Regions from separate parts of the Hydrogenophaga taeniospiralis genome, predicted to be linked through region 4. Evidence: predicted binding sites of a transcription regulator. Region 4 holds the regulator's gene; each other region holds the start of a gene.
What was found. Region 4 encodes FNR, which switches genes on or off when oxygen is low (the NO sensors DNR and NnrR bind a similar motif). Its sites were predicted from a motif close to TTGATNNNNATCAA; they were not measured.

Region 1 (7,196 bases), 530 kb from region 4:
AGATCACGGCCGCCAGGCTGTCCAGAGGAACATCGGCCAAGGCCTCGCGCGTCAGCGCCGGTCCCAGACCACCGGTCAGGCGCATGCCGTGGCACGAGCCGCAGTCCTGCCGCACCATGCGCACCAGCTCGCGCGAACGCGATGCATCGGGTGTGGTCTGTGCCAGGGCCAGCACAGGCCCCAGCAGCAGTGCGGACAGGACAACGGCGAAGCGCACGGTCATGCCTTCCGCATCAGGACTTCAGGATCACCGCGATGGCGTCCTTCAGGTCGCCATCGCCGATCTTGTCCGCCCCGTTGGGCGACATGGGAATCGGACCAAACACCCCCGAGCCGCCCTTGCGGACCTTCTCGAACAGCTTGGCCGCCACGTCCTGCCCCTTGTACTTGGCCGCAATGTCCTTGAACGCAGGACCGACCAGCTTCTTGTCCTTGGCATGGCAGGCCATGCAGCCGGACTTGGTCAGAGCCGCCTCGCCGTCAGCAAAAGCAGCGCCGGACGTCAGCGCGAACGCCGCAATCACAGCAGCAGAAAGAAGAGATTTCATGGAATTCTCCAGATGAAAGAGGAAACAACCCAACAACGAAGTGACTTCACCCAGGGGCCCCGTGGAACCGGCTTTGCCGGGCCACCAGGGCCTTCCCCCCTCCGGGGGGAAGCCGCGTCAGCGGCGCAGGGGGGAGTCAATACACGTCGTGCTGGGTGTTATGCACGTTGAAGTGCCCCGTCGGCGTGATCAGGCGCGGGTCCTTGATCACGGCCTTGAGCTTGAGCGTCTTGTCGTCGACGATGACCAGCGCGCTCTCCTTGTTCTTGGCGCTCCACACCGAGAACCACACCTCGTCGCCCGCCTTGTTGAACTCGGGTTGCACGACGCGCTTGGCGCCGTCGTCCTTGATGCCCGCCCACTCGGCGATCGGCAGCACGACAAAACCCTTCTCCAGGTTGTTGATGTCGTACACCGCGACCGATTGCGAGAGCTTCGGATCGGGGTTCAGCGGCGTGTCCGAATACAGGTGCTGGCTCTTCGGGTGGCTCTTGATGAACAGCGCACCGCCGCCCTGGCCGGCGAGCGTCTGCACCACCTTCCAGGCGTTCTTCGGGTGCTTGACCGGGTCGGTGCCGATGAGCGAGATGGTCTCGTCGCCCAGGTGGCCGGTGGACCACACGGGGCCGAACTTCGGGTGCACGAAGTTCGCACCACGGCCGGGGTGCGGGATCTTGCCCACGTCGATCAGCTGGGTGAGCTTGCCTTCTTTCAGGTCGACCGCCGCGATCTTGTTGCTGTTGTTGGCCGCCACCATGAAGTAGCGCTTGGTGGAGTCCAGGCCGCCGTCGTGCAGGAAGCGCGCGGTGCCGATGGTGGTGACCTTGAGCGCGTCGATGTTCGAGTAATCCACCAGCAGGGTCTGCCCGGTTTCCTTCACGTTCACGACGAACTCGGGCTTGTAATGGCTGCCGACGATGGAGGCCACGCGCGGTTCGGGGTGGTATTCCTGTTTGTCGACCGTCATGCCACGGGTGGCCACGATCTTCAGCGGCTCCAGCGTGTCGCCGTTCATGATCACGAACTGGGGCGGCCAGTACGAACCGGCGATGGCGTACTTGTCTTCAAAGCCCTTGTACTTGCTGGTTTCCACCGAGCGCGCTTCCAGGCCGGTGCGGATCTCGGCCACGTTGTCGGGCAGCTCCATCCACAGGTCGATCATGTTGATCTTGGCGTCGCGCCCGATCACGAACAAATAGCGGCCCGAGGCCGACAGGCGCGAGATGTGCACCGCGTAGCCGGTCTTGACGATGTTGATGATCTTCTTGGTGTCGCCGTCGATCAGCGCCACTTCACCCGTGTCCCGCAGCGTGGTGCTGAAGATGTTGGTGATGTTGAAGTTGTTCATCTTCTTGGTCGGCCGCTTCTCCGGCGGCACGATCACCTTCCAGGTCGCCTTCATCTGCTCCATGCCGAACTCGGGCGGGGTTGGCGGCTCGTGCTGGATGTAGCGCGCCATCATGTCCACCTCTTTTTCGCTCATCTCGCCGCTGGTCTGCCAGTTCGGCATGCCGGCGGGCGAGCCGTAGGCGATGAAGACCTTGAGGTAGTCGGTGCCCTTGCCCACCGTGATGTCGGGCGTGAGCGGCTTGCCGGTGGCGCCCTTGCGCAGCACGCCGTGGCAGCCCGCGCAGCGCTCGAAATACACCTTGCGCGCCACATCGAACTCGGCCTGCGTCATCGGCGGCGCCTTGGGGTTCACGCTCTGCACCATGGGCTCGGCGCCCATGGGCGAGCTGCCCGCCTGGTAGTTGGCCTCGGGCTGGCTGACGCCCTTTTTGTCCTGCGCGTGCAGGGCGCCGGCAACCAGCATGGCCGCCATCGCGAGCGAGCTCAGGATGATCTTGGTGGGTTTCATGGGTTTTTTCTCTCCGTCTCGGATCAGCTGTGGATGTGGCCCTCTGCCCTCCAGGGGTGTCAGACCCGCTCGCCTGGCTGCTGTCCATCGCCGGTCAACGAGCTGCATGCATCGTCGGACGGTGTGCGCGCCTTGTCCTTGAACTGGTTCAAGGACTCAGGGTTTACCCCCAAGAACAATGGGTGGCACACACAGAACAAGGAGAGAACCCCATGAGCGTGATGGAACACGGCCACTGGCTGGCCCCGGGCTGGCCCGGGGACGGCGCCGCCGACAACGACCGCCCCCCCGGCCCGGTGACGCTGGTGGGCGCCGGCCCCGGCGACCCCGAGCTGCTCACCCTGAAAGCGGTGAAGGCCCTGCAGGCCGCGAAGCTGGTGCTGTACGACCACCTGGTCAGCCCGGCCGTGCTGGACTTCCTGCCGCCCGACGCCGACCGCGTGTACGTGGGCAAGGAGTCGTCGCACCACACCCTGCCCCAGGCCTCGATCATCGAACTCATGCTGCGGCTCGCGCGCAGCGGGCGCGCGGTGCTGCGCCTCAAGGGCGGCGACGGCTACATCTTCGGCCGCGGTGGCGAAGAGGCCCAGGCGCTGGCCGCGGCCGGCATCCCCTTCACCGTGGTGCCCGGCCTCACCGCCGCGCAGGGCGCCGCCGCCTCGGTGGGCATACCGCTCACCCACCGCGACCACGCCTGCGCGCTCGTGCTGGCCACCGGCCACACCCGCGACGCGCGCGGCCTCGACATGGACTGGCCCATGCTCGCCCGTCCCCGCCAGACCGTGGTGCTTTATATGGGCGTCCACAACCTGCCCGAGATCTGCCGCCAGCTGATCGCCCACGGGCTGCCGGCGCACACCCCGGCCGCGCTGGTGGAAAAAGCCACCCTGCCCGAGGAGCGCTGCATCACCGGCACCCTGGCCAACCTGCCCCAGCTCGCGCTGACCCATGGCGTGAAGCCGCCGGCCCTCATCGTGGTGGGTGGCGTGGTGGGCCTGCGCGCCCAGCTCGCGCCCCAACCCGCCCGCCAGCAGGCGCCCCTGGCCACGGCCTTGGGCTGACAAACCTGGCGCCCGCACCGGGGCGCGAACGGTCCGCACCGCGGTGGGGCACGAATATTGCTGCACCCCGCTTTGCATGACCCCCACCGCCCTGCCCCTGAAATCGGGCCTCAATTTCCTCATCGCCGCCAAGCGCTGCGAGATCGACGCCCTGCGCCAGCTCTCGCTCACCAGCGCGCTGGTGAACGTGACCGGCCGGCTGATCCACGGCCTGCAGCGCGAGCGTGGGCTGTCCAACCTGTTTCTGGGCTCGCAGGGCACCCGCTTCGCCGAGCCGCGCCAGCAGCAGATCGCCGACTGTGAGGCCACCGAAGCCGAGCTGCGCCGCTGCTTCGACAGCCTGGACACCCAGGCCGCGCACCTGGGCCACGGCGCGCGCCTGTTCAGCCGCATCGCCTACGCGCTGCAGGGGCTGGACGCCCTGCCCGCCCTGCGCGAGCGCATCGACACCCAGGCCTGGACGGCGCGCGAATCCACCGAAGCCCTGGTGCGCCTGATCGCCGCCCTGCTGGCGGTGGTGTTCGAAGCCGCCGACAGCGCCAGCGACCCCGCCATCTCGCGCCAGCTGGTGGCCCTGTTCAACTTCATGCAGGGCAAGGAATTCGCCGGCCAGGAGCGCGCCACGGGCTCGGCCCTGTTCGCCAGCGGCCTGGCCAGCGGTGCCGAGCAGCAGCGCCTGCTGCACCTGATCGACTCGCAGGAGCGCTGCCTGCAGGTGTTCAAGGAATTCGCCAGCGACGAGCTGGCCACGCTCTGGGCCAGCGCCGACCGCGACACCGTGTCCGCCCGCGCCGAACTCGAGCGCATGCGCCGCGTGCTGTGCACCGCCCCCCACGGCAGCGCGCTCGACGCCAATCAGAGCCAGCCCTGGTTCGACTGCTGCAGCCTGCGCATGGACCGCATGAAAACGGTGGAAGACCGGCTCGCCGACAGCCTGCAGCGCCTGTGCGAGCACAAGACCCAGGCCGCCCTGGCCGAGTTGCTGGCCTTCCAGAGCCTGCACCCCGCCGCCACCGAGCCGGCCGACGCGCTCTCGTTCTTTCACGACCCGGTGCCCGAGCACGTGAGCGGGCCCGGCCCGGCGCAGGGCTACGGCGCGCAGCTCGACCGCTCCATCCTCGACCTGGTGCAGGACCAGGCGCGCCGCCTGCAGGCCATCAGCGACGAGCTCGACACCGTGCGCGCCAGCCTCAACGAACGCAAGCTGGTGGAGCGCGCCAAGGGTCTGCTGATGGCGCACCGCAACCTGAGCGAGACCGAAGCCCACAAGACCCTGCGCCAGATGGCCATGAACCAGAACCGCCGCCTCATCGACGTGGCCGAAGCGGTGCTGTCCATGGCCGAGGTGCTGCCCGAACGGCGGCGCTGAAACCGGTGCGCACGGCGCTGCCATGCTGCGGCGCACAAAACCCGTGCCCCCGCAGGGCCGATGCACCAAGCTGAAGCCCCCCGCACCGGGTCCCCGCCCATTCCAGCCCCGTTTCGCCGACATCCGGTGACGCCGAGAATCTCTTTTTTCCTTCAATAACAAAGATCTTTCCCTCGAACCGGGGCAGAAACCGAGACCTGGCACGGTCTCTGCTTAGTACTCAGCAACGGGATCTGCGCCAACGGCGGCGCAAACCCCGAAGTCTTCCCAGACACAGGACAACGGCGTCCATTTCCAGCCAGCGCAGCGCAGGCCAGGAAATGGGCGCCGTTTTGTTTTTGGCCACCGATTTTTTTCATCAGCAAGGAGTTGGACATGACCGCAGACACCACCACCCCGATCGCGGCCGCCAGCCCGGCCGACGCCGGCACCCCGGCCCAGGCCTCGCGCCGCGACTTCATCAAGAAGGGTGCGGCCACCGCCACCTTCTTCTCCACCCTGGGCCACAGCGGCGTCTGGGCCGCCGGCTCCGACGCGCCGGAAAAGACCGAGGTCAAGATCGGCTTCATCCCCCTGACCGACTGCGCCAGCGTGGTGATGGCGGCCGAACTCGGCCTGGACAAGAAATACGGCGTGAAGATCATCCCCACCAAGGAAGCCAGCTGGGCCGGTGTGCGCGACAAGCTGGTCAACGGTGAGCTGGACTTCGCCCACGTGCTCTACGGCCTGATCTACGGCCTGCAGCTCGGCACCGCCGGGCCCAAGAAGGACATGGCCATCCTGATGAACCTGAACCACAACGGCCAGGCCATCACGCTGTCGAAGAAGCTGGCCGAAAAAGGCGCCGTGGACGGCCCCTCGCTGGCCAAGCTGATGGCCGCCGAAAAGCGCGAATACACCTTCGCCCAGACCTTCCCCACCGGCACCCACGCCATGTGGCTCTACTACTGGCTGGCCAGCGCCGGCATCGATCCCTTCAAGGACGCGCGTGCCATCGTGGTGCCCCCGCCCCAGATGGTGGCCAACATGCGCGTGGGCAACATGGACGGCTTCTGCGTGGGCGAACCCTGGAACCACCGCGCCATCGTGGACGGCATCGGCATCACCGCCAACACCACGCAGGACATCTGGAAAGACCACCCCGAAAAGGTGCTGGGCACCACGGCCGAGTTCGTCGCCAAGAACCCCAACACCGCGCGCGCCGTGACCGCCGCCATCCTCGAAGCCGGCAAGTGGATCGACGCCGGCCTGCAGAACAAAAACAAGATGGCCGAAACCATCGCCCAGCGCTCGTACGTGAACACCGGCGTGGACGCGATCAACCAGCGCATCCTGGGCCGCTACCAGAACGGCCTGGGCAAGACCTGGGACGACCCCAACCACATGAAGTTCTTCAACGACGGTGCGGTCAACTTCCCCTACCTGTCAGACGGCATGTGGTTCCTCACCCAACACAAGCGCTGGGGCCTGCTCAAGAGCCACCCCGACTACCTGGCCGTGGCCAAGCAGGTCAACCGCATCGACATCTACAAGCAGGCCGCCGCCGCCACCAAGACGCCGCTGCCCAAGTCCGAGATGCGCAGCGCCAAGTTCATCGACGGCGTGGTGTGGGACGGCAAGGACCCAGCGAAGTACGCCGACTCATTCAAGATCAAAGCTTGAGCTTTGATGCCCCCCGCGCCGGCCGTTGGCCGTCACCCCCCGGAGGGGGGCAACGCTGGCGGCCCGGCGAAGCCGGTTCCGCGGCGTTCTTGGATTGATGAAGGCACCTCTCTCGCCGCATTGCACTGAAAGGACATCCACCATGGTCAGCGCCGTATTTCATTCACCGCTGGAGGCCATCGCGCCGCCCGCCAACTCCCATGCCAGCCCCATTGGAAGAGCCATGAGCGCACCCCACGCCAATGCCCCCGTCGCCGACACCGTGACGCCCGCCGCGGTCAGCGCCCGCCCTTCGGCCGCAAGCCGTGATTTCCGCGGTTTCTGGATGGCGGTGTTGCCGCCCATCATGGGCCTGGCCTGCCTGGTGCTGATCTGGCAACTGATCGCCAGCACCAGCAACAGCGGCATCCCCAAACCCGCCGAAACCTGGGCGCAGGCGGTGCAGGTGTTTTCCGACCCGTTCTACAGCGAAGGTCCGAACGACCAGGGCATTGGCTGGAACGTGCTGGCCTCGCTGCAGCGCGTGGCCATCGGCTTCGGCATGGCGGCGCTGGTGGGCATTCCCGCCGGTTTCGCCATCGGCCGCTTCGAGTTTCTGAGCCGCATGTTCAACCCGCTCATCAGCCTGCTGCGCCCGGTGTCGCCGCTGGCCTGGCTGCCGATCGGCCTGCTGGTGTTCAAGGGCGCCAACCCGGCCG
Region 2 (7,196 bases), 1.2 Mb from region 4:
AGGCTTTTGTCGGGCGCCAGCAGGGCGCCCAGGATGGCGGCCAGGCTCATCGACAGCACGATGGCCGAGAGCATCAGGGCCTGGCTGCTGGCCAGCAGAAGCACGTTGCGGCGACCTGCAAACATGGTGGGCTTTCGTGGGATTCAGAAGACCAGGACCTGGTCGGCCTCGGTGGTCCAGTCGGCGAGCTGCGCGAGGGTGGAGCGCTGCGCGCCCTCCATCAGCTCCGCCGCGCCCAGGCCCCGCGCGTCCATGCAGGTGCCGCACAGCGCCACCTCGCCCTTGCGCAAGACCTTGCCCAGCATGAGCTGCAGGTTGTAGTAGCCCTCGGGCACCTTCTGGCCCGCCTTGGCGCAGCCCACGGCATCGGCCATGAGGAACACCCGCACCTGCACGCCTTCCTTGGCGGTCAGGGCACCGGCCAGTCGCAGGCCGTTGTAGGCGCGCTCGTTGCCATAGGGCGCGTCGTTGAGGATGAAAAGCACCGAACGCATGGAGGGTTCCTGAAGAAAGGGGTCACCCGGCCGATGGCAGCACCAGTGGCAGACCCGCGGCCTGCCACTCGCTCACGCCGTCGGACACCTTGCGCGCGCGGTAGCCGCGCGAGAGCAGCAGCGCCACGGCTTCGTCCGACAGCAGGCAGAACGGCCCGCGGCAGTAGGCGACGATCTCCTTGTCGCGCGGCAGCGCGGCCAGCCGCTTTTCGATCTCGGCCAGCGGCATGGAGCGCGCATACGGCAGGTGGGCCGCATCGAACTCGTCCTGCGGCCGCACGTCGATCACCACCACCTCGCCGCGCTGCGCCTGCGCCATCAGCGCCTGGCGGTCCACCGAGGCGAGCTGGTCCGGTTGCGCCACCATCTGGTTCAGCGCCATGCGCAGCTCCAGCAGGTGTTCTTCGGCCACCTCGCGCAGTTTCACGCCCAGGCCCGCCACGTCCGGCCCGCTCAGGCGGTAGTGGATGAACTTGCCCTCGCGCCGGCTGGTGACCAGGCGCGCATCGCGCAGCGCCTTCAGGTGGGCGCTGGCGAGCTTGATGTCGATCGACAGCTCGGCCGCGAGCACGTCCACCGACTTTTCGCCCTGCGCCAGCATCTCCAGCAGCTCCAGCCGCTTGGGGCTGCCCAGGGCCTTGCCGATGCGGGCCACCTGCTCGTACAGCAGGTCTTTGAGTTTGCGTTGGTTCATGGGAAACATTCTATTGATTATTTGAATGTTGAGCGAAAGGCACCCGACCAACGGTCACGCCGTCGCTCTCGGCCTGCGCCGGGCAGGGGGCCTGCGTGGTCCTGCGGTGGGCGGACATCCGGGACATGCCGTTGGTCTGAATTTGATGCATATCAAATGAACCTTTTTCTGGTGGCGTCTAAAATAGATTCATAAAAAATGCATCTTTAAGCGTGTGATCGGCTTTGTCTGGCACCCATGCCGATCACCGCAGCGCCTGGCGGCGGGATGCCAACCGGTGCTTTCCGTCCCACTCCGTCCCTTTCTTCTTCACGAGGTTCCCATGAGCAACACCCAGACTCTCCAGAACGTTCACCTCTTCGACGCCCGCGGGGTGGCCAAGCGCTTTCGCCACGCCGCCATCTTCGGCGCGCTGAAAAGCCTGCAGCCGGGGGAAACCATGCGCTTCGTCAACGACCACGATCCCATCCCCCTGCTGGCGCAGATCCGCCAGACCTTCGGGGACGCCGTGTCCCTGGAATACCTGCGTCGGGAACCGGGCGAAGTGGTGCTCGACTTCTGCGTCGTTGGTTGAATACCGGGCGTGCCGCCCGGCGCGCAGGAGCCTTCCATGACACCCACCCCCTTTCCCTACGACGGCCCGGACGCCCTGCTCGAACCGATCGCCAAGGCGCTGCGACGGGTCGTGGACCCGGAGGTGTCCATCAACGTGGTGGATCTGGGCCTGATCTACCGGGTGAGCGTGGCCGACAACAAGGTGCATGCCCGGGTGACCATGACCTCGGCCGCCTGCCCGGTGACCGACCTGATCATCGAAGAGATCGAAAACGAGCTGGACCGGGACCTGCCGCCCGAGATGCTGATCCAGGTGGAGCTGGTCTGGGAGCCGCCCTGGAGCGAGGAGCGCCTGAGCGAGCGCGCCCGGCGCTTCATGGACCGTTGATGGCCGAACGCGCCTCACGCATCGCCCGCCCGCGACCGCGCCGTGGCCGGCTGGCGCCGCTGCTGCTGGCCCTCGTGGCCATGGCCCTGCTGGGCGGCATCGCCGGGGGGCTGTTGCGGGCCGGCGTGCAGCTGCCCGAGCTGTTGCAGTCCCACGCATGGCTGGGGCGCGCCGCGCTGTCGCACGCGGCCCTGATGATCTGCGGCTTCCTGGGCACGGTCATCGGCATCGAGCGGGCCGTGGCCGTCAAGGCCGCGGGGGCCTGGCTGGCGCCGCTGGCCTCGGGCCTGGGCGGGCTGTGCCTGCTGCTCGGGTTCGGTGGTGTGGCCGCGGTCCTGATCGTGGTGGCCGCGGCCGTCTTCGTGGCCGTCAACCTGGTGATCGTCCGCCGCCAGCGCGCGGCCCACACGGTGCTGCTGCTGGCCGCCGCGCTGGCCTGGCTCGCGGGCGGCCTGGTGTTCCTGTTCCGGCCGGGTGACGTGGCCAGCCTGCCCTGGTGGTTCGGTTTTCTGGTGATGACGATCGCCGCCGAGCGGCTGGAAATGACCCGGCTGATGCGGGCGCGCCCCGGCGCCCGGTTCTCGCTGCTCCTGGTGCTGGCCGCCGTGGTCGGGGGCGCCGGCTGGTCGATGTTCGCGCCCATGGCCGGGGGCGTGCTCTACGGCGTGGCGCTGTTCCTGCTGGCCGTCTGGCTGGGGGTGTTCGACATCGCCCGCCGCACCATCCACGCCGACGGCCTGACGCGCTACATGGCCGTGTGCCTGTTGGGCGGTTATGCCTGGCTCGCCATCGCGGGCCTCGCCTGGGCTGGGGCCGCGCTGGGCCTGCCGCTGCGCGACGCCGCGCTGCACGCCCTGGGACTGGGCTTCATCGTCAGCATGATGATGGGGCACGCGCCGGTGATCCTGCCGGCCATCGCGCGGGTCAAGCTGCAGTTCGGCGGGCTGTTCTACCTGCCGCTGGCGGCCCTGCACCTGTCGCTGCTGGTGCGCCTCGGGCCGGGGCTCGCGGACCTGGGCCTGCGCGCCAGCGGCGCTTTGTTCAACGCCGTGGCCATGGGCCTGTTTGCCGCCACGGTGGCGGGCGCGGTGCTGGTCTGGCGCCTGAAACACGGGCTGGCGCCGTAGGCGCGGGGCCTACGCCGACGCTTCTTCCAGCTGGCCGCGCAGGGCCTGCACCTGCTGGCGCAGGGCGGTGTTCTCGGCCTGCAGCTGCGCCACCTGTTGGCGCAAGGCCGTCAGTTCGTCGGTGGGCTGTGCCTCTTGCAGTGGGGTGTCGGCGTCCGCGTCCTGCGGCTTGCGCCGCGATTCGCGCACCCGCTTGGCCGCCAGCTTGAGTTCGTCCTTGCCGGCCAGCGCGGCGGCCTTCTGTTCTTCGGCCGGCAGGCTCGCCACAGCCGCCGCCGCGTTGAGCGAGATGGTGCCGGACTTCAGGGCCGCGACCAGCTCGGGCTCGGCCTGCTTCTGGATCTTTTCGATCATCACCACCTGGCTGCTGCTGAGCCGCGCCGCCTTGGCGATGTCTTCGCGGCTGTGCAGCGGCTTGGGCTCCAGCGCGGGCGCGGTGGCGGCCGGGCTGCCCGACGGCGTGGCCGGCTCGGGTTGATCCGGCAGCGCGTCCGCCGCCGGCGCGGCCAGCGCCCGCGAGCGCCGCTCGGCGATGATCTCGCGCTTGCGCAGCGCCAGCACGCCGCGCTGGAAGTCCGACACGCTGCGCCGGCCCAGGTGCTGGTCGATCATCCACAGGTGCACATCCTCCATGGACTGGAAGCGCGGGTTCTGCACCGTCTGGAAGGGCAGGCCGTGTTTCTGGCAGATGCCGTAGCGGTTGTGCCCGTCCACCAGCACGTCGCCCCAGAGCACCAGCGCATCGCGGCAGCCCTCGGCCAGCAGGCTGCGCTCCAGCGCCTCGTGTTCCTCCGGGGTCAGGGGGTCGATATAGGCTTTGAGGTCCGGGTTGACGGTGATGTTCATGGGGTCGGGGTTCGGGGCGTGGCTTGGGGGCGCGAATTGTAGATGGGCGGCCAACGCAGGGCCCCGCGCCGGCGTCAGGGGTCGGCGAACAGTTCGACGATCAGCTGGCGCAGCCACACGCTGTCCGGGTCGCGGTTGTACTTGGCGTGCCAGAACAGGTTGATGGCGATCTCGGGCAGTTTCACCGGGTGTGGGGAGATCACCAGCTTGAACGGCTCCTGGCAGCGCTGCGCGAAGCGCTCAGGCAGCGTCGCGATCAGGTCGGTGCTCTGCAGGATGTGGCCCACGGCGATGAAGTGCGGCACCACCAGGCGCATGCGCCGCTCGATGCCGGCGCGCGCCAGCAGGCCGTCCACCTCGCCGTGGCCGGTGTTCGGCGCCACCACGCCCACGTGCTCCAGCTTGCAGAACTGCGCCAGGCTCATGGGCGAGCGGGCCGTGGGGTGGCCCTGGCGGAACATGCACACATAGCGTTGCCGGAACAGCCGGCGCTGGAAAAAACCGGCCTGCAGATGGGGCATCAGGCCCAGTGCGAGGTCCACCGACCCCGAGGCCATGTCTTCCCGCAGCTGGTCGGCGTTCGGCCGGTGGGTATGGACCCGCACCTGCGGCGCCAGGCGCGACAGGGCGTCCATCAGCGGCGGCATGAAGTACATCTCGCCGATGTCGGTCATGGCCAGGTTGAAGGTGCGCTGGCTGGTCAGCGGGTCGAACGAATCGCGCCGCGACAGGGCGGTCTGCAGCGCGTTGAGCGCGTACACCACCGGCTCGGCCAGGTGCAGGGCATAGGGTGTGGGCTCCATGCCGCGCGAGGTGCGCAGGAACAGTTCGTCCTTCAGCACCGCGCGCAGGCGCTTGAGCGCGTTGCTCACCGCCGGCTGCGAGAGCCCGAGCTTGTCGGCGGCCGTGGACACGCTGCGGTCGAGCAGCAGCTGGTTGAACACCACCAGCAGGTTCAGGTCGATGTCGCGCAGGTCCATGGGGTGGCCGTCATATTCATGATGGTGATTCTATCTATGCGGTTTGCTTTATCGACTGATAAGACTCGGCGCTCCAGAATCGCCCCACATCGGAGACATCGAGACACAAACCGCCATGGAACTCGTCGTAGAACCGCTCAAGCTGCGCCTGAACGTGGACAGTGGAAAGAACCTGCTGGACGTGCTGCGGGCCAACGAGGTTCCCATCTCCTACAGCTGCATGTCGGGGCGCTGCGGCACCTGCCGCTGCCGCGTGGTGGACGGTGACCTGATGGACGCCGGCCCCGAAGCCGGCCGCCCGCAGATCGGCGCGGGCCGCTACGTGCTGGCCTGCCAGGCGGTGCTGACCGACAACTGCACCATCGAAGTGCCCGAGGTGGACGAGGTCGTGGTGCACCCGGCGCGCATCATCAAAGGCACGGTCACCGCCATCGAAGACGCCACGCACGACGTCCAGCGCCTGCGGGTGCGGCTGGCCAAGCCGCTGGCCTTCAGCCCGGGGCAGTACGCCACGCTGCAGTTCACGCCCGAACACATCCGGCCCTATTCCATGGCGGGCCTGCCCGACGACACCGACATGGAGTTCCAGATCCGCCGCGTGCCTGGGGGCCAGGTCTCGGCGTACGTGTTCGACGAGCTCAAGCCCGGTTCGACCATCCGCCTCAGCGGCCCGCTGGGCACGGCCTACCTGCGCCGCAGACACACGGGGCCCATGCTGTGCGTGGGCGGCGGCACCGGGCTGGCGCCCGTGCTCTCGATCGTGCGCGGTGCGCTCGAAGGGGGCATGGAGAACCCGATCCACCTGTACTTCGGGGTGCGCAGCCAGCACGACCTGTACGACGCCGACCGCCTGAGCGCGATGGCGCAGCGCCACCCCAACCTGCGCGTCCACATCGTGGTGGCCACCGGTCCGGTGGAGGCCGGCCAGCGCCGCGGCCTGGTGACCGACGCCATCGCGCAGGACATCGCCTCGCTCGCCGGCTGGCGCGCCTACCTGTGCGGCGCGCCCGCGATGGTGGAGGCGCTCGGCCTGCTGGTGCGCCAGATGGGCATGGCCCCCGAGCATGTGCACGCCGACGCTTTCTACCCCGGCGGCGTCTGATCCGCGCCGCCCAGCCCCACGCAGAACCCAACCACAGGAGACCCCACGATGAGCGAAACCCCCACCGTGTTTCCCCAGGACCCGGCATGGCCGGGCGAAGGCACCAGCCGCGTCCCGTTCTGGGCCTATACCCGCGACGACCTCTACCGGCGCGAGCTGGACCGCTTCTTCTATGCCGGCCACTGGTGCTACGTGGGCCTGGAGGCCGAGATCCCCAACCCGGGTGACTTCAGGCGCTCGGTGATCGGCGAGCGCTCGGTCATCATGGTGCGCGACCCCGACGGCGGCATCAACGTGGTGGAGAACGTGTGCGCCCACCGCGGCATGCGCTTCTGCCGCGAGCGCAGCGGCAAGGCGGCGAAAGACTTCTTCTGCCCCTACCACCAGTGGAATTACAGCCTCAAGGGCGACCTGCAGGGCGTGCCGTTCCGCCGCGGCGTCAAGCAGGACGGCAAGGTCAACGGCGGCATGCCCAAGGACTTCAAGCTCGAAGACCACGGGCTGACCAAGCTCAAGGTGGCCATCCGCGGCGGCGTGGTCTTCGCGTCGTTCGACCACGACGTGGAGCCGCTGGAGGCCTTCCTCGGCCCGACCATCCTGCGCTACTTCGACCGCGTCTTCGATGGCCGCGCGCTCAAGGTGCTGGGCTACCGGCGCCAGCGCATTCCGGGCAACTGGAAGCTGATGCAGGAGAACATCAAGGACCCCTACCACCCCGGTCTGCTGCACACCTGGTTTTCCACCTTCGGCCTCTGGCGCGCCGACAACAAGTCCGAGCTCAAGATGGACGCGCACTTCCGCCACGCCGCCATGATCTCCACGCGGGGGCAGGGCGGCAGGAACGAGGAGGTGGTGGCCGGTGTGGACAGCTTCAAGGAGTCCATGAAGCTCAACGACCCGCGCCTGCTCGACATCGTGCCCGAGCCCTGGTGGGCCGGCCCGACCGCGGTGATGACCACCATCTTCCCCAGCGTGATCATCCAGCAGCAGGTCAACAGCGTGTCCACGCG
Region 3 (7,196 bases), 1.9 Mb from region 4:
CTCGGGTAAGCCCGGTCCCGGAGTGGGGCTGGGGCGAAAACCATCGTACCGCCGTTCGGCCACAGACACTGTAAGGAGTCGCACACATGGTAGATTCCCTCCATGAACTGGTTGGATGACGTGAAATGGGATGCCCAAGGGCTGGTCCCGGTGATTGCGCAGGAAGCCGCGAGTGGTGACGTGCTGATGTTTGCGTGGATGAACCGCGAGGCCTTGCAGAAGACCGCCGAACTCGGGCGGGCGGTCTATTTCAGCCGTTCGCGCAACAGGCTCTGGTTCAAGGGCGAAGAATCCGGCCATGTGCAGACGGTGCACGACATCCGGCTGGATTGCGACAACGACGTGGTGTTGCTCAAGGTCACCCAACTGGGCCACGAGCCCGGCATTGCCTGCCACACGGGCCGCCACAGCTGCTTCTACCAGCGCCACGAAAATGGCCAGTGGCATGCGGTGGACCCGGTGCTGAAAGACCCCGAATCCATCTACAAATAGAACACCGCATGTCTTCCATTGATGCCCTGGCGCGCCTGGCCGCCGTGATCGAAAGTCGCAAACCCGTGAATGGCGGCGACCCCGAGAAGAGCTATGTGGCCCGGCTGCTGCACAAGGGGCCGGACGCCTTTCTGAAGAAGATCGGAGAGGAAGCCACCGAAACCGTCATGGCCGCCAAAGATATCGACCACGGGGGCGACAGTCAGAAGCTGGTCAATGAGGTGGCCGATCTCTGGTTCCACTGCATGATCGCGCTGGCGCACTACGGAAAGACGCCTGCGGATGTGGTGGGTGAACTGGTGCGCCGCGAAGGCCTGAGCGGGCTGGAAGAGAAAGCACTGCGCAAGGCGGTCGCGCGCGAGTCCGATCCCGCAAGCCCTGGAGGCGAGTCATGAGCGACATTGTCGATGTGGAAGCCGTGGACAGCGAGAAAGCGCAATCGCTCAAAAGCGTGGGCTGGCTCAGTTACATCCTGCATCTGATAGTCGCCGTGGCGGCGGTCGTGCCCGGTGCCCAGGTGGGCGCTGGCCTGTTGCTGGTGGCGCTGGTGATCGACCTGGTCAAAAAGGATGATGCGGAAGGGACTTGGCAGGTCAGTCATTTCCGATGGCGCATCCGCACCGTGATCTGGGCCGGCGTGCTTTACATCGTCACGCTCCCGCTGTGGTTTTTGCTGCTGCTGCCGGGAATGATCGCCTGGGCCGTGATCTCTATCTGGTTCCTCTACCGCATCGTCAAGGGCATGGTGCGCATGAATGCCAATCAACCCATGCCCGACTGATCAGATTCCCGAACCATGAGCGCACACGACCCGAACTGCATCTTCTGCAAGATCATTGCCGGACAGATTCCGTCAAAAAAAGTCTATGAAGACGAAGATATTTACGTTTTTCACGACATCCACCCTTGGGCCCCCGTGCATTTCCTCATGGTGCCCAGGCAACACATCCCGTCGCTGGCGCAGCTCACACCCGAGCACGAACGCCTGATGGGGCGCATGATGGTGCTGGCCCCCCGGCTGGCTGCGGAGCAGGGCTGCAACCCGTATCCCGATGGCGGGTTTCGCATGGTCTGCAACACCGGCGTTGAGGGGGGGCAAGAGGTGCACCACCTGCACCTGCATGTGATGGGAGGACCGCGCCCCTGGTTGCGCGGTTGACTGCGGTTCCGGCGTCCTTCTGCCCGTCCGGAAATTCCCGCTGGACGGGCTGCTGAACTCTTGCCCGGGCTTAGAATCCCACCCACAGCGTCAGGCGCACCACTTCTATATGTTTGGAGAAAATCATGGGTTCTTTCTCGATTTGGCACTGGTTGATCGTGCTGCTGATCGTTGTGATGGTTTTTGGCACCAAAAAGCTCAAAAACATCGGTTCGGATCTGGGCGGCGCCGTCAAGGGCTTCAAGGATGGCATGAAGGAAGGTGGTCAAAGCGCGGCGGATGCCACGTCCGCGCCTGCCGGTCAGGTGACGCAGGACACCCGCACCGACAAAAACACCATCGACGTTGAAGCCAAGCAGAAAAGCTGAGCTTCTGAGCCCGCCGGCGCAGCCCGTGCGCATTGCCCGGCGACCACTGGGCTTGATTCCAATGCCCGACCTTGCCCGCAGGATGGCTGATACATGATTGATCTGGGCATTTCGAAGCTCGCTCTGATCGGGGCGGTGGCGTTGATCGTCATCGGCCCGGAAAAATTGCCGCGCGTGGCGCGCACCGTGGGCGCCTTGCTGGGCAAGGCGCAGCGCTACGTGTCCGACGTGAAGGCCGAGGTCAGCCGGTCCATGGAGCTCGAAGAGCTCAAGAAAATGAAGGACTCGGTGGAGAGCGCTGCCCGCGATGTGGAAACTTCGGTGCAGAGCGGCGCCAGCGACTTCGAAAAATCCTGGTCCGAAGCCACCGCCGGCCTGGACGGCACGTCCTACGGTTCGGACAGCCATGACGCCATGGGCTCCATCGGGTCTTCGCTGTACCCGGTTTACAAACATCCGAAAAAGAACTGGCGCATCAAACAGAACGCCATGCCCCAATGGTTCAAGGCGCGCACCGGCGTGCGTACCCGAACCCAGTCCGGAGCGGCCCGTGTGGCCCGTTTCCGGCCCCGCTCTTCCTCCGCTCCCCGCTGATGTCCGATCCCAAAGATTCCACCGACGAACTCGCCGGTACCGAGCAGCCGTTTGTCCAGCACCTCATGGAGTTGCGAGATCGCCTGCTCTACGGGATGGCGGGGCTGGGTATCTGCATGGCCTTGCTGGCGATCTGGCCCGGCCCCAGTGGTTTGATCGATCTGATCGCGGTGCCCATCCGGGCACACATGCCCCCCGATGCCAAGTTGATCGCAGTGGGTGTTTTCTCTCCTTTTTTCGTGCCCATCAAGGTCTTGGCCATGGCCGCCCTGCTGCTGTCGCTGCCATGGTGGATGTACCAGATCTGGGCCTTTGTGGCGCCTGGCCTATACAGTCATGAGAAGCGGTTTGCCGTGCCGCTGATCGTTCTGGGCAGCTTGCTGGCCTATGTCGGTATTGCGTTCGTGCAGTTTTTCGTGCTCGACAAGATGTTTGGCTTCATCCAGCAGTTCACGCCCGCCAGTGTGGCCGCGACCCCCGACATTGCGTCGTATGTCGAAGCCATTCTTTCGCTTTACCTGGCGTTCGGTCTGGCGTTCCAGGTGCCTATCGTGGTGGTGCTGCTGGTCAAGATGAACATGGTCTCGGTGAAGCAGCTCAAGGAATTCCGGGGCTATTTCATCGTCGTGGCGTTCATCATCGCGGCTGTGGTCACGCCGCCCGATGTGATCTCTCAACTCGCCTTGGCCGGCCCCATGTGCCTGCTGTATGAGGTGGGCATCTGGGGGGCGCAATGGTTCATCAAGAGCACAGCGGCCCCTGAGCAGACGGCCGAGGACGCCGCCAAATAAGGCGAGCCCGCCGCGCACAAGGCTCGGCGGGTCCTATCCAATCGCGGCGCACGTGAATTTCAGCGCTGTTCCTGCACGGTGGGTTGTTGCGTTCGCTTGCCTGGTATGACGTCGATCCGGGTCTTGCCATCCTTGCGCACCACATCCAGTGTCGCGGCCTGCCCCGGTGTCAGGGCGGCCACGGCGGACAACAGCTGTGCCACGTTCCCCACGCTGCGTCCGGCCACGCTGGTGATCACGTCTCCCGGGCGGATGCCGGCCTTGGCGGCCGGACCGTTTTGCAGCACGCCGGTGATGATGACGCCAACGCCCGACTCGATGCCAAAGCTTTCGGCCAATTCGGCGGTGAGGTCCTGGGGTTCCACGCCGATCCAGCCGCGAGTGACCTGACCGTCCTTCACGATGGCGTCCAGCACGCTGCGCGCGGTGGAGGTGGGGATCGCGAAGCCGATGCCCATGGACCCCCCCGAGCGCGAGTAGATGGCGGTGTTGATCCCCATCAGATGCCCATTCACGTCCACCAGCGCCCCACCCGAATTGCCGGGGTTGATGGCCGCATCGGTCTGGATGAAGTTCTCGAAGGTGTTGATGCCCAACTGGGTGCGTCCCAGGGCGCTGACGATGCCGCTGGTCACCGTCTGGCCCACCCCGAAGGGGTTGCCGATGGCCAACACCTGGTCGCCGATGGACAGCGCGTCCGAGTCGCCCAGCGTGATGACGGGCAGGTCCTTCAGGTCGACCTTGAGAATGGCCAGGTCGGTTTCGGGGTCGGTGCCAATGACCTGTGCGGCGCTCTTGCGACCGTCGTTGAGAATCACCTCGATTTCATCGGCTTCTTCGATCACATGGTTGTTGGTGAGGATGTAGCCAGCGGGGCTGACGATCACCCCCGAGCCCAGCCCCGCCTGGGGCTGTGATGGATTCTGGTCACCAAAGAAAAAGCGGAACCATGGATCGGCGGCTTGCGGGTTGTTCTCAGGCGCCTTGCTGGTGTTGATGCTGACCACCGCGGGCGACGCGGCGCGCGCGGCCGCTCTGAAGCCGTTCGCTGCGATGTTCTCGTTGGCCGTGGCCGGGGTGGCGGACTCCAGCACCGGGACCACCGACGTGGTGAGCGCGCGCCGATCCAGCCAGTCGGGTTTGAGCGTGGCGATCACGAAAAATGCGGCCAGCAGCACGGTCACGGATTGGGCAAAAACCAGCCAGAGTCGTTTCATGTCAGATAGAGGTTGAGGGTTCTTGAGTGCTCGGGATGCCGGGCTCACAGCGGAAGATTCCTCGTCATTGTCCCGCATATGCCTCCCATATACCTCCGGATCTGCGGAGTTCAAGTGAATTGACGCAGGTCAATGCACCGGTGATGCCGCCGCAGTGCAATGGGCGCTCCTCAATGAAGAAATGGAGCAAGCGATGAAAGCCTTGGTGGACCTGTTTTCAACCGACTATGGTTTGTTCAGCATTGCAGGCATCGTCTTCATGATTGGCATGGTGATCTGGTTCTACCGGTTTTTCATGCGCAAGATGGACGAAGGCGAGCGCGCCCAACACTGAGGGTGCGACGACCCCATAGTCCGGTGGACAACCACCACCGGCTGTGTGGGGGGAGGCTGGGGGCGGCCCAAGGGGGCGGGTGTCAAAATGGGGTTCTGTGCCAGAGCCACGTCGGGCCTATGGGTTCGATGCCATTTGCCTCCAAAGGCTGTTTTTCCCCATGAGTTTTTCCGCACCCAAAGACCCTCAGAGCCCGCTGCCACCGCCCGCCGTCACGCGGGAAATGTTGCTGGGTGCGCTGGACGCACTGCTGCAACCAGCGCTGTACCGCGATTACGGCCCCAACGGGCTGCAGGTGGAAGGGCGTGGCCACATCCGCAAGTTGGTCACTGGTGTGACCGCCAGTCGGGCGCTGATCGACGCGGCCGTGAGTTCGGGGGCCGATGCCATCCTGGTGCACCACGGGCTGTTCTGGCGTGGGCAAGATGGCCGGGTGACAGGCTGGATGAAGCAACGTCTATCGCGCCTGCTGGCGAATGACATCAACCTGTATGCCTATCACCTGCCGCTGGACGGCCATGCGGCGTTGGGCAACAACGCGCAGCTGGCGCGGCAGCTGGGCATTGACTTGTATGAGGGGGAGCGTGGCCGTTTCGGTGAACAGTCGCTGGGCTTCATCGGGCGGTGGTCCGCACCCTCTGCGGGCGCCTTGGCGGCCCATGTCGGGCGCGTGCTGGGGCGGTCCGTGACGTTGGTGGCCGAGCCTGATCGCCCCATCGAACATGTGGCTTTGTGCACGGGTGGCGCACAAGGCTATTTCGAAAGCGCCATTGCGGCGGGTGCTGATGTGTTCATCACCGGCGAAATATCCGAACCCCAGGCGCACTACGCTCGCGAATGCGGCGTGGCTTACCTGGCCTGTGGACACCACGCGTCCGAACGTTACGGCGTACCCACGGTCGGTGCCCATGTGGCGGCCCAGCTGGGACTGGCGCATGAATTCATCGACATTGACAACCCTGCCTGAACGGTTCCATGAGCACGTTTCCCACATCGGCCGACTTGGTCGGCGCGCCAACCACTGTCGAATCACCGGTGATTCTGACCATGGGCGACCCGGCGGGCATCGGTCCGGAAATCGTCGTCAAAGCATTTCACGAGCGTCCCGAGTTGCTGCGGCAGGTCGTGGTGGCGGGTGACGTTGCGACGCTCAGGCGCGCAGCTCGTCTGGTGCAGGCGGATTCGGAGTCGGTTGCCGGGCGGTTGATGGTGGCGCAACTCGCCGTGGTGTCTGACTTTGGCCAGCTGCCACCGGGTTGCATGGCGGTGGTGCAGGCATGTGATCTGCCGCTGCCGGTGCCGCTGGGATGCATCAGCGCAGCCGCTGGGCGGGCGGCGGCAGATTGCATTCTTTATGGCGCTCAAGCCGCGCTGGATGGCCGAGCCCGCGCCTTGGTGACCGCGCCGATTCACAAGGAGGCGCTGGCCGCGGCCGGTGTGACACATCCTGGGCATACCGAGATGCTGCAGGCCTTGGCGGCTGAGCACCTGGGGCTGGGTGTGACGGAGCTTCCCGTTCGCATGATGTTGAGTTGCCCGGGCCTGCGCACGGTGCTGGTCAGCATCCATGTGTCGCTGCGGCAGGCGCTGCAGGCCGTGACACTGGATCAGGTGTTGCAAACGCTTCGGATCACCCATCGTCATTTCAACGCGGTGGGCTGGCCCCATCCACGGATCGCCGTCGCGGGGTTGAACCCGCATGCCGGCGAGGGCGGTTTGTTTGGCCTTGAAGAAATCGAGGTGATCGAGCCGGCGGTGCGCCAGGCGCGGGAAGAGGGCATCGATGCGAGTGGCCCACATGCGCCCGACACGGTCTTCATGCGCGCACGCCAGGGCGCATTCGATGTGGTGCTGGCGATGTACCACGACCAGGGTCTGATTCCCGTCAAGCTGCTGGGGCTGGAGCATGGTGTGAACACCACGCTGGGGCTGCCTTTCGTGCGCACCAGCCCCGATCACGGCACCGCGTTCGACCTGGCCGGCACGGGCCGAGCCAGCGCCGCGAGTCTGCTGGCCGCTGTCGACGCGGCGCTGTCGGCCACGCGGCGCTGAATCTGCGCTCAACGGCGCCCCCGATTCGCAAAAGTGGATGCGGCCGTTCGGACGGCGGCCGAGCTACTTTTTCAGGCTGTCGCGGATTTCACGCAGCAGCAACACATCTTCGGGCGGTGCTGCGGGGGCCGCCGGTGCGGGCGCTTCGGTCTTCTTCAGGCGATTGATCTGTTTGACCATCATGAAGAT
Region 4 (7,196 bases):
GCATGGTGTTCTCCCTGATCCTGCTGGCTCCCAGCTGGGGCGGCATGATCAACGGCATCATGACGCTGTCGGGTGCCTGGCACAAACTGCGTGACGATCCCATCCTGCGCTTCCTGATCGTGTCCCTGTCGTTCTACGGCATGTCCACCTTCGAAGGCCCGATGATGTCGATCAAGACCGTCAACGCGCTGTCGCACTACACCGACTGGACCGTGGGGCACGTGCACTCCGGCGCTCTGGGTTGGGTGGGGCTGGTGTCCATGGGGTCGCTGTACTACCTGATTCCGCGCCTGTTTGGCCAGAAGAAGATGTATTCGGTGCCTGCCATTGAGTTGCACTTCTGGGTGGCCACCATTGGCATCGTGCTGTACATCGCCGCCATGTGGATTGCCGGTGTGATGCAAGGTCTGATGTGGCGCTCGGTCAACCCCGACGGCAGCCTGACCTACACCTTCGTCGAGTCGGTGAAGGCCACCTTCCCGTTCTATGTGATCCGTCTGCTGGGTGGTGTGCTGTACCTCAGCGGCATGCTGGTCATGCTCTGGAACGTCATCATGACGATGCGTCAGGGCCGTGTCGTGGACGTGCCCGTCCTCGCCGTCAACCCCGCACACGCCTGAGGAGTAGAAACATGGCAAACAACGAAAAAGTCGAAGGCCACGGACGGATCGAGACCAACAACTTCCTCATGATCGTGTTGATCACGCTCGTGGTGGCTGTGGGTGGTCTGGTTGAAATCGTGCCCCTGTTCTTCCAGAAGTCCACCACCACACCGATCGAAGGCCTCAAGCCCTACAGCGCACTGCAGCTGGCCGGTCGTGATGTCTATGTGAGCGAAGGTTGCTACAACTGCCACTCGCAGATGATTCGTCCGTTCCAGGCCGAGACGTTGCGTTATGGCCCTTACTCGGTGGCTGGCGAATTTGTTTACGACCGTCCGTTCCAGTGGGGTTCCAAGCGCACGGGTCCTGATCTGCACCGTGTGGGTGGCCGCTACAGCGATGAATGGCATCGCACCCACCTGACCAACCCACGCGATGTGGTGCCTGAATCGAACATGCCCGCGTACGCATTCCTTGGCGAGAAAGCGGTGAATGCGGACGTCATGCCCAAGCGCATGGAAGTGCTGCGTACGCTCGGCGCGCCTTACACCGACGAAGAGATCGCACAGTCGGTCGAAGCTGTGAAGGGTAAGACCCAGATGGAAGCCGTGATCGCCTATCTGCAGGTGCTGGGCACCGCTCGCAGCGCCAGCCGCCCGGCTGCCGAGGCGGCTCCGGCACCCGCTGCTGCTGATGTGACTCCGGCGGCCGAGGCTGCAGCGCCTACCGCTCCGGCTGTTGAGCCAGCGCCCGCCGCGGCGACTGGTACCAAGCAATAACCGCGGAAGGCCCACCATGGACATCAACGATCTGCGCAGCATCGTCACGGTGGTCAGTTTGCTGACCTTCGTGGGCATCGTGGTATGGGCCTGGTCCAAACGCAACCAGGCCAGCTTTGACGAGGCAGCCCAACTGCCCTTCACTGACGACTAAACCGCGGCACCAACAAGAGAAACATCATGAGCGACTTTACAAGTGATTTCTGGCACCTCTACGTGGGCGGGTTGACACTGGTCAGCATCATCGCCTGCCTGATCCTGCTTTGGATCAGTGGCACCACGAAGGCGAACACCCATGCCGACAACACCACCGGTCACGTCTGGGACGGCGATCTGGCGGAAATGAACAACCCGCTGCCCAGGTGGTGGGTCTATCTGTTCATCATCACGGTGCTCTTCGCGCTGGCCTACGGCGCGCTGTATCCCATGTTTGGCAAGTTCCAGGGTGTACTGGGCTGGAGTTCGCAGGGGCAGCACACCTCCGAGGTTGCAAAGGTGGAGGCGGCCATCGCCCCGATATACGCCAAATTCAACGGCATGACCCCGGAGCAGATCGCTGGCGATGCGCAAGCCATGGCCATTGGTGAGCGTCTGTTCATGAACTACTGTGCCCAGTGCCATGGTTCTGATGCCCGTGGAGCCAAGGGCTTTCCCAACCTGACCGACGGTGACTGGCTGGGCGGTGGTGACCATGCGATCATCAAAAAGACGATTGCTCAGGGCCGTATCGGTGTCATGCCCCCGATGGCTGCTGCCGTGGGCAGTGCTGAAGACGTGCGCAACGTGGCGAACTACGTGCTGAGCCTGTCTGGCAGTCCGCACGACTCCGTGCGAGCCTCCCAGGGCAAAGAAAAGTTCGCTGCCTGTGCGGCCTGCCACGGCATGGATGGCAAAGGGATGGCGGCGGTGGGTGCTGCCAACCTGACCGATGGTACGTGGCTGCATGGCTGGGGTGAAGAAGCCATCATCCGCGCTGTGAACAATGGATTCACCAACCAGATGCCCGGGCAGTCGGCCTTGCTGAACGAAGCGCAGATCAACGTGCTCGCGTCCTACGTCTGGGGCATGTCGAACAAGCCCGCCAATTAAGGCAACCGAGGAGGCTGTGTGGTCGCTTTGACCGCGCAGCCTTTTTTCTTTCACCAACCACGGGTTCCTCGTGACTTCCGCCACGCCAGACGTCAGCAGCAGCAAACCGATCATTCCCATCACCCCGGAACCATCGCAAGGAGATGCTGCCGGCGACGAGGTGATGGTTTCTCTGTACGCTTCTCGCCAGAAAATTTACCCGCGCTCGGTCGCTGGTCTGTTTTCCAAATGGCGGTGGATTGCGGTCTGGATCACGCAGATCGTGTTTTACGGCTTGCCCTGGCTGGAGTGGAATGCGCGTCAAGCGGTGCTCTTCGATCTCGAAGCGCGCCGCTTTTACATTTTCGGCCTGGTGCTCTACCCGCAGGACTTCATCTACCTCACGGGGCTGTTGGTCATTTCGGCGCTGGCACTGTTCCTGTTCACGGCCGTGGCAGGGCGCCTGTGGTGCGGCTACGCCTGTCCACAGACGGTCTACACAGAGATATTCCTGTGGATCGAGAAAAAGGTCGAAGGTGACCGGTCCGCGCGCATGCGGCTCGACCAGTCGCCCCTGTCGGCCGCCAAGTTCAGCAAGAAGTGGATCAAGCATGCGCTCTGGATCTTGTTTGCCCTTTGGACCGGCTTCACGTTCGTGGGCTACTTCACGCCGATTCGTGAGCTGACCTCGCTGTCCCTGGCGGCGTCCCTCGGCCCTTGGCAAACCTTCTGGATCTTCTTCTACGGGTTTGCCACCTATGGCAATGCCGGCTTCATGCGCGAACAGGTCTGCAAGTACATGTGCCCCTATGCGCGCTTCCAGAGCGCGATGTTCGACAAGGACACGATGATCGTCACTTACGACGAGAAACGTGGTGAGCCGCGTGGACCGCGTTCCAAGAAGGCGGACCCGAAAGCCCTGGGCCTGGGTGCGTGTGTGGATTGCACCTTGTGTGTGCAGGTCTGTCCCACCGGGATCGACATTCGAAAAGGTCTGCAATACGAGTGCATCGGTTGCGGGGCTTGCATCGATGTCTGCGATGAGGTGATGGACAAGGTGGGCTATCCACGTGGCCTTATCAAATACTCCACGCAAAATGGCATGGCGCAAGGGTGGAGCACCCAGCAGATGATCCGCCGCGCGATGCGCCCAAGGGTCTTGGTGTATTCCGGCATTCTGCTGACCATCACCCTCGCCGTGATGATCAGCCTCTTCTTGCGCACCCCCCTCAAGGTCGACGTCATTCGTGATCGCGGCGTGCTGGCTCGCATGGTGGAGCAGGGGCGCATCGAAAACGTGTTCAGGCTGCAGGTCATGAATGCGACCGAAAGCACGCAGCGCTACGTGATCAGCGTGTCGGGGTTGCAGGGCATCACCATCGCGTCGGAAGCCGAGATTGAAGTGTTGCCCACGGAAGTCCGGTCTGCGGTGCTGCGGGTGCAGGTGCCACCCGATACGGCACCCAGCGGGTCCCACCCGATCCACTTCGAGATCCGGTCCACAGGGGATGAGGCATCCCAGGTAACCGAAAAAGCAGCCTTTCTTATCCCGCGCTGAAATGCGGACGTCGCCCATCCACCGACCACTCTGGAGTCTTCAATGAATACCGCAACCCTCAAAAATCCGGACCCTAAGCCTTCTGTCTCCTGGTGGCGCGTTCCACACATGTGGCTGGTGGTGGGGGGACCATTGCTGGTGGTGGTCGCGAGCATCATCACCGCAGTCATTGCGGTGAAGGGCGCCGATCCTGTGCTCGACAAGGAAGACTACGAGCGCAATCTCCAGGCCGCGCGGTCGCTGCAAGGGCAGGCCCGCATTGACGCGCTGATCCAGCTGCAGCCCGCCCACCAGGCGCGCAATCATGCGGCCTCGCCGGTGGTTCCAACCGACGAATAGGTGTGTGATGATTAGATCTTCGTGAGGCGCATCACGACAACTCCCGAGTCAGCGACGGAACCCAAGGAGACAAAACAATGTGGGCTCAGCGATGGATGTGGATTGCATGGCCGGCTTTTCTGGTGGCCGCCGTACTGGAGATGATCGTGTTTGCCATGGTCGATCCCAGTGATCTGCACTGGTTCGGGCAACCACTCGAGATGTCCAGACAGGCTGTCTACACAATGGCCTTCTTTGTTTTCTGGGTGGTGACCATGGTGTCGAGCTCACTCACGGCGCTTTTGTCCATGTCCCCGTTCGAGGTCAACCGTTGCCCCGTTCCGCTGGAGGAGCGACCTCGCGACTGCGCCAAGAACGGTTCGTGTTCCTGAAGCAGTTTGTTGCTCAAAAATCAAGCCCCGCCCGAGCAGTCTCGGCGGGGCTTGATTTTTGGGGTGTGTCGGATGCGGGCCAGAAGCCGCTGCCTGAGTTCAGCGACAGGACTGTGGGTTGACGATCTGTTTGAGCGCGTCGGTGTTCTTGATGTGAACGTAGCGTTGCTTGACCTCGATCGTGCCTTCCTCGACGAACTTCGAGAACGTGCGGCTCACCGTCTCAAGCTTCATGCCGAGGTAGCTCCCGATTTCTTCCCGGGTCATGCGAAGAATCAGCTCCGACTGCGAGAAGCCTCGGGCATGCAGGCGCTGTACCAGATTGAGCAGGAAGGCGGCCAGCCGCTCTTCCGCCCTCATGCTGCCCAACAACAACATGACGCTGTGATCGCGCACGATCTCACGGCTCATGATCTTGTGCACATGGTGCTGCAGGGTTGTGAACTCTCTCGACAGCTGCTCGACATCGTCAAACGGCATGACGCAGACCTCGGCGTCCTCCAGCGCAATCGCATCGCAGGAATGGTGGTCACTGACGATGCCGTCCAGACCAATGATTTCGCCTGTCATCTGGAAGCCCGTGACCTGGTCCCGGCCGTCAGCCGTGGTCACACAGGTCTTGAAGAAACCTGAACGAACCGCATACAACGAGGTGAATTTGTCACCGGTGTTGAACAGCGCCGCTCCGCGCTTGATCCTGCGTCGCGAAGAAATCACGCTGTCGAGCTTGTCCATCTCTTCGGAATTCAATCCCATGGGTAAGCACAACTCGCGCAGGTTGCAGCTTGAACAGGCGACTTTGATGCTATGAACGTCCATATTTTTCCCGGAATTGCAGCCCGAGCTTACCCCATGGTTCCGCAGCCTGTCGAGCGAGCATCGGTTTCCAGAGACGGGAACTCAGGGTCAACCCGAGTATGACGGGTGGGCTTGATCAAGATCAAGGGGCTAGCCCTGTGCATGATGCACAGTAAAGCTGAAGAACTGGAGAATTGTTTGTGAGTCATGCCATTTCCAACGAATTGCTCAAGCGATTCGACGTCCCCGGACCGCGTTACACCTCTTATCCGACCGCTGATCGTTTCGTTGAGGCCTTCACCGAGCAGGACTATGTCCAGGCGCTGGAGCAACGCCGGGCCGGGTCGATGGCGTTGCCCCTGTCTCTCTACGTGCACATCCCGTTCTGCGAGTCGGTTTGTTATTACTGCGCCTGCAACAAGGTCATCACCAAGCACCATGAGCGCGCCGCCGAGTATCTGCGCTACCTGTCGCGTGAAGTCGATCTTCAGGTCCAGCATTTCGGTCAGGGGCACAGTGTTTCGCAGTTGCACCTGGGGGGCGGCACACCCACTTTCCTCTCGGACGCCGAACTCGAAGACCTCATGGCCATGATCCGGCGAAACTTCACACTGGTGCCAGGCGGCGAATACTCGATCGAGGTCGATCCCCGAACCGTCACCGACCAGCGCCTGCAGACCCTGGCCAGACTGGGTTTCAACCGCCTGAGCTTTGGCGTGCAGGACTTTGACCCCGCTGTGCAAAAGGCGGTCCACCGCGTACAGCCGGCCGAGCAGGTGTTCGCGCTGGTGGACACGGCGCGCAAGATCGGGTTTGAGTCGGTCAATGTCGATCTGATTTACGGCCTGCCTCTGCAGACGCCCGAGTCGTTCTCCCGCACGCTGGCGCAAGTCAATGCCCTGCGCCCGGATCGCATTGCGCTCTACGCCTATGCGCATCTGCCCTCGCGTTTCAAGCCTCAGCGACGCATCATCTCTGCGGAGCTTCCCAGCGGCGGTGACAAGCTGTCCATGCTGTCGGCCTCGCTCGATGCGCTGATGGGCGCTGGATACGTTTATGTTGGCATGGATCACTTTGCCTTGCCGACCGATGCGCTGGCCGTGGCCAAGCGGCAGGGGCGCTTGCACCGAAACTTCCAGGGTTACAGCACCCAGCCAGACTGTGACCTGATCGCGCTGGGTGTTTCGGCCATCGGTCGCATTGGTGCCACCTACAGCCAAAACGCCAAGACGCTGGAGGAGTATTACGACGCGCTCGATCAGGGGCGACTGCCGATCGTGCGTGGGTTGGCCTTGACCCGCGATGATCTGCTGCGCCGGTCGGTGATCATGTCCATCATGTGCCAGGGACAGCTCCAATACGAATCGATCGAACTTGGACACCTGATCGATTTCAAGACCTATTTCGCACGCGAACTGGAGGCGCTGGCCGGGTTGGCCGAACATGGGCTGGTCACCATCGACGACAGTGGTGTGCAGGTGACGGCCACGGGCTGGTTCTTGGTGCGGGCCATTGCCATGGTGTTCGACAAGAACCTGCAGGTGGACCAGGACCGGGCACGTTTCTCCAAGATCATCTGATCGCTTGTTTGACTCGAAGCCCGAAGCACCCTGGGCTGCCGACTGCGCTACAGTGCCCTCATGCAGACTTCAATGGCGATCACGGCCCTTTTCATGGGCCT

Region 1: cobA (uroporphyrinogen-III C-methyltransferase) is a predicted target of FNR. The motif match lies at 2,545-2,558, and genes of this name have one in related genera.
Region 2: KIH07_RS24780 (DUF2249 domain-containing protein) is a predicted target of FNR. The motif match lies at 1,331-1,344, and genes of this name have one in related genera.
Region 3: KIH07_RS09970 (DUF3149 domain-containing protein) is a predicted target of FNR. The motif match lies at 4,741-4,754, and genes of this name have one in related genera.

The regions. Positions count from the first base shown of each region.
Region 1 is NZ_JAHBAG010000001.1:4,464,287-4,471,482, forward strand. It holds gene KIH07_RS21355 (c-type cytochrome) at 1-223, opposite strand, end outside; gene KIH07_RS21360 (c-type cytochrome) at 234-548, opposite strand; gene KIH07_RS21365 (cytochrome D1 domain-containing protein) at 685-2,370, opposite strand; gene cobA (uroporphyrinogen-III C-methyltransferase) at 2,619-3,467, shown strand; gene KIH07_RS21375 (nitrate regulatory protein) at 3,565-4,836, shown strand; gene KIH07_RS21380 (CmpA/NrtA family ABC transporter substrate-binding protein) at 5,212-6,498, shown strand; gene ntrB (nitrate ABC transporter permease) at 6,641-7,196, shown strand, end outside.
Region 2 is NZ_JAHBAG010000001.1:5,160,824-5,168,019, reverse strand. It holds gene KIH07_RS24795 (MFS transporter) at 1-125, opposite strand, end outside; gene KIH07_RS24790 (DsrE/DsrF/TusD sulfur relay family protein) at 144-494, opposite strand; gene KIH07_RS24785 (ArsR/SmtB family transcription factor) at 517-1,188, opposite strand; gene KIH07_RS24780 (DUF2249 domain-containing protein) at 1,511-1,762, shown strand; gene KIH07_RS24775 (metal-sulfur cluster assembly factor) at 1,799-2,131, shown strand; gene KIH07_RS24770 (hypothetical protein) at 2,131-3,258, shown strand; gene KIH07_RS24765 (plasmid replication/partition related protein) at 3,268-4,104, opposite strand; gene KIH07_RS24760 (LysR family transcriptional regulator) at 4,179-5,084, opposite strand; gene KIH07_RS24755 (2Fe-2S iron-sulfur cluster-binding protein) at 5,200-6,186, shown strand; gene KIH07_RS24750 (aromatic ring-hydroxylating dioxygenase subunit alpha) at 6,235-7,196, shown strand, end outside.
Region 3 is NZ_JAHBAG010000001.1:2,075,199-2,082,394, forward strand. It holds gene hisI (phosphoribosyl-AMP cyclohydrolase) at 94-492, shown strand; gene KIH07_RS09935 (phosphoribosyl-ATP diphosphatase) at 501-887, shown strand; gene KIH07_RS09940 (DUF4870 family protein) at 884-1,273, shown strand; gene KIH07_RS09945 (histidine triad nucleotide-binding protein) at 1,289-1,651, shown strand; gene tatA (Sec-independent protein translocase subunit TatA) at 1,777-2,019, shown strand; gene tatB (Sec-independent protein translocase protein TatB) at 2,113-2,613, shown strand; gene tatC (twin-arginine translocase subunit TatC) at 2,613-3,404, shown strand; gene KIH07_RS09965 (Do family serine endopeptidase) at 3,464-4,621, opposite strand; gene KIH07_RS09970 (DUF3149 domain-containing protein) at 4,815-4,955, shown strand; gene KIH07_RS09975 (Nif3-like dinuclear metal center hexameric protein) at 5,116-5,922, shown strand; gene pdxA (4-hydroxythreonine-4-phosphate dehydrogenase PdxA) at 5,931-7,007, shown strand; gene mscL (large conductance mechanosensitive channel protein MscL) at 7,071-7,196, opposite strand, start outside.
Region 4 is NZ_JAHBAG010000001.1:3,938,122-3,945,317, reverse strand. It holds gene ccoN (cytochrome-c oxidase, cbb3-type subunit I) at 1-620, shown strand, start outside; gene ccoO (cytochrome-c oxidase, cbb3-type subunit II) at 632-1,381, shown strand; gene KIH07_RS18950 (cbb3-type cytochrome oxidase subunit 3) at 1,398-1,535, shown strand; gene ccoP (cytochrome-c oxidase, cbb3-type subunit III) at 1,562-2,470, shown strand; gene ccoG (cytochrome c oxidase accessory protein CcoG) at 2,541-4,007, shown strand; gene KIH07_RS18935 (nitrogen fixation protein FixH) at 4,050-4,346, shown strand; gene KIH07_RS18930 (hypothetical protein) at 4,424-4,717, shown strand; gene fnr (fumarate/nitrate reduction transcriptional regulator Fnr) at 4,817-5,536, opposite strand; gene hemN (oxygen-independent coproporphyrinogen III oxidase) at 5,716-7,095, shown strand; gene KIH07_RS18915 (sulfite exporter TauE/SafE family protein) at 7,168-7,196, shown strand, end outside.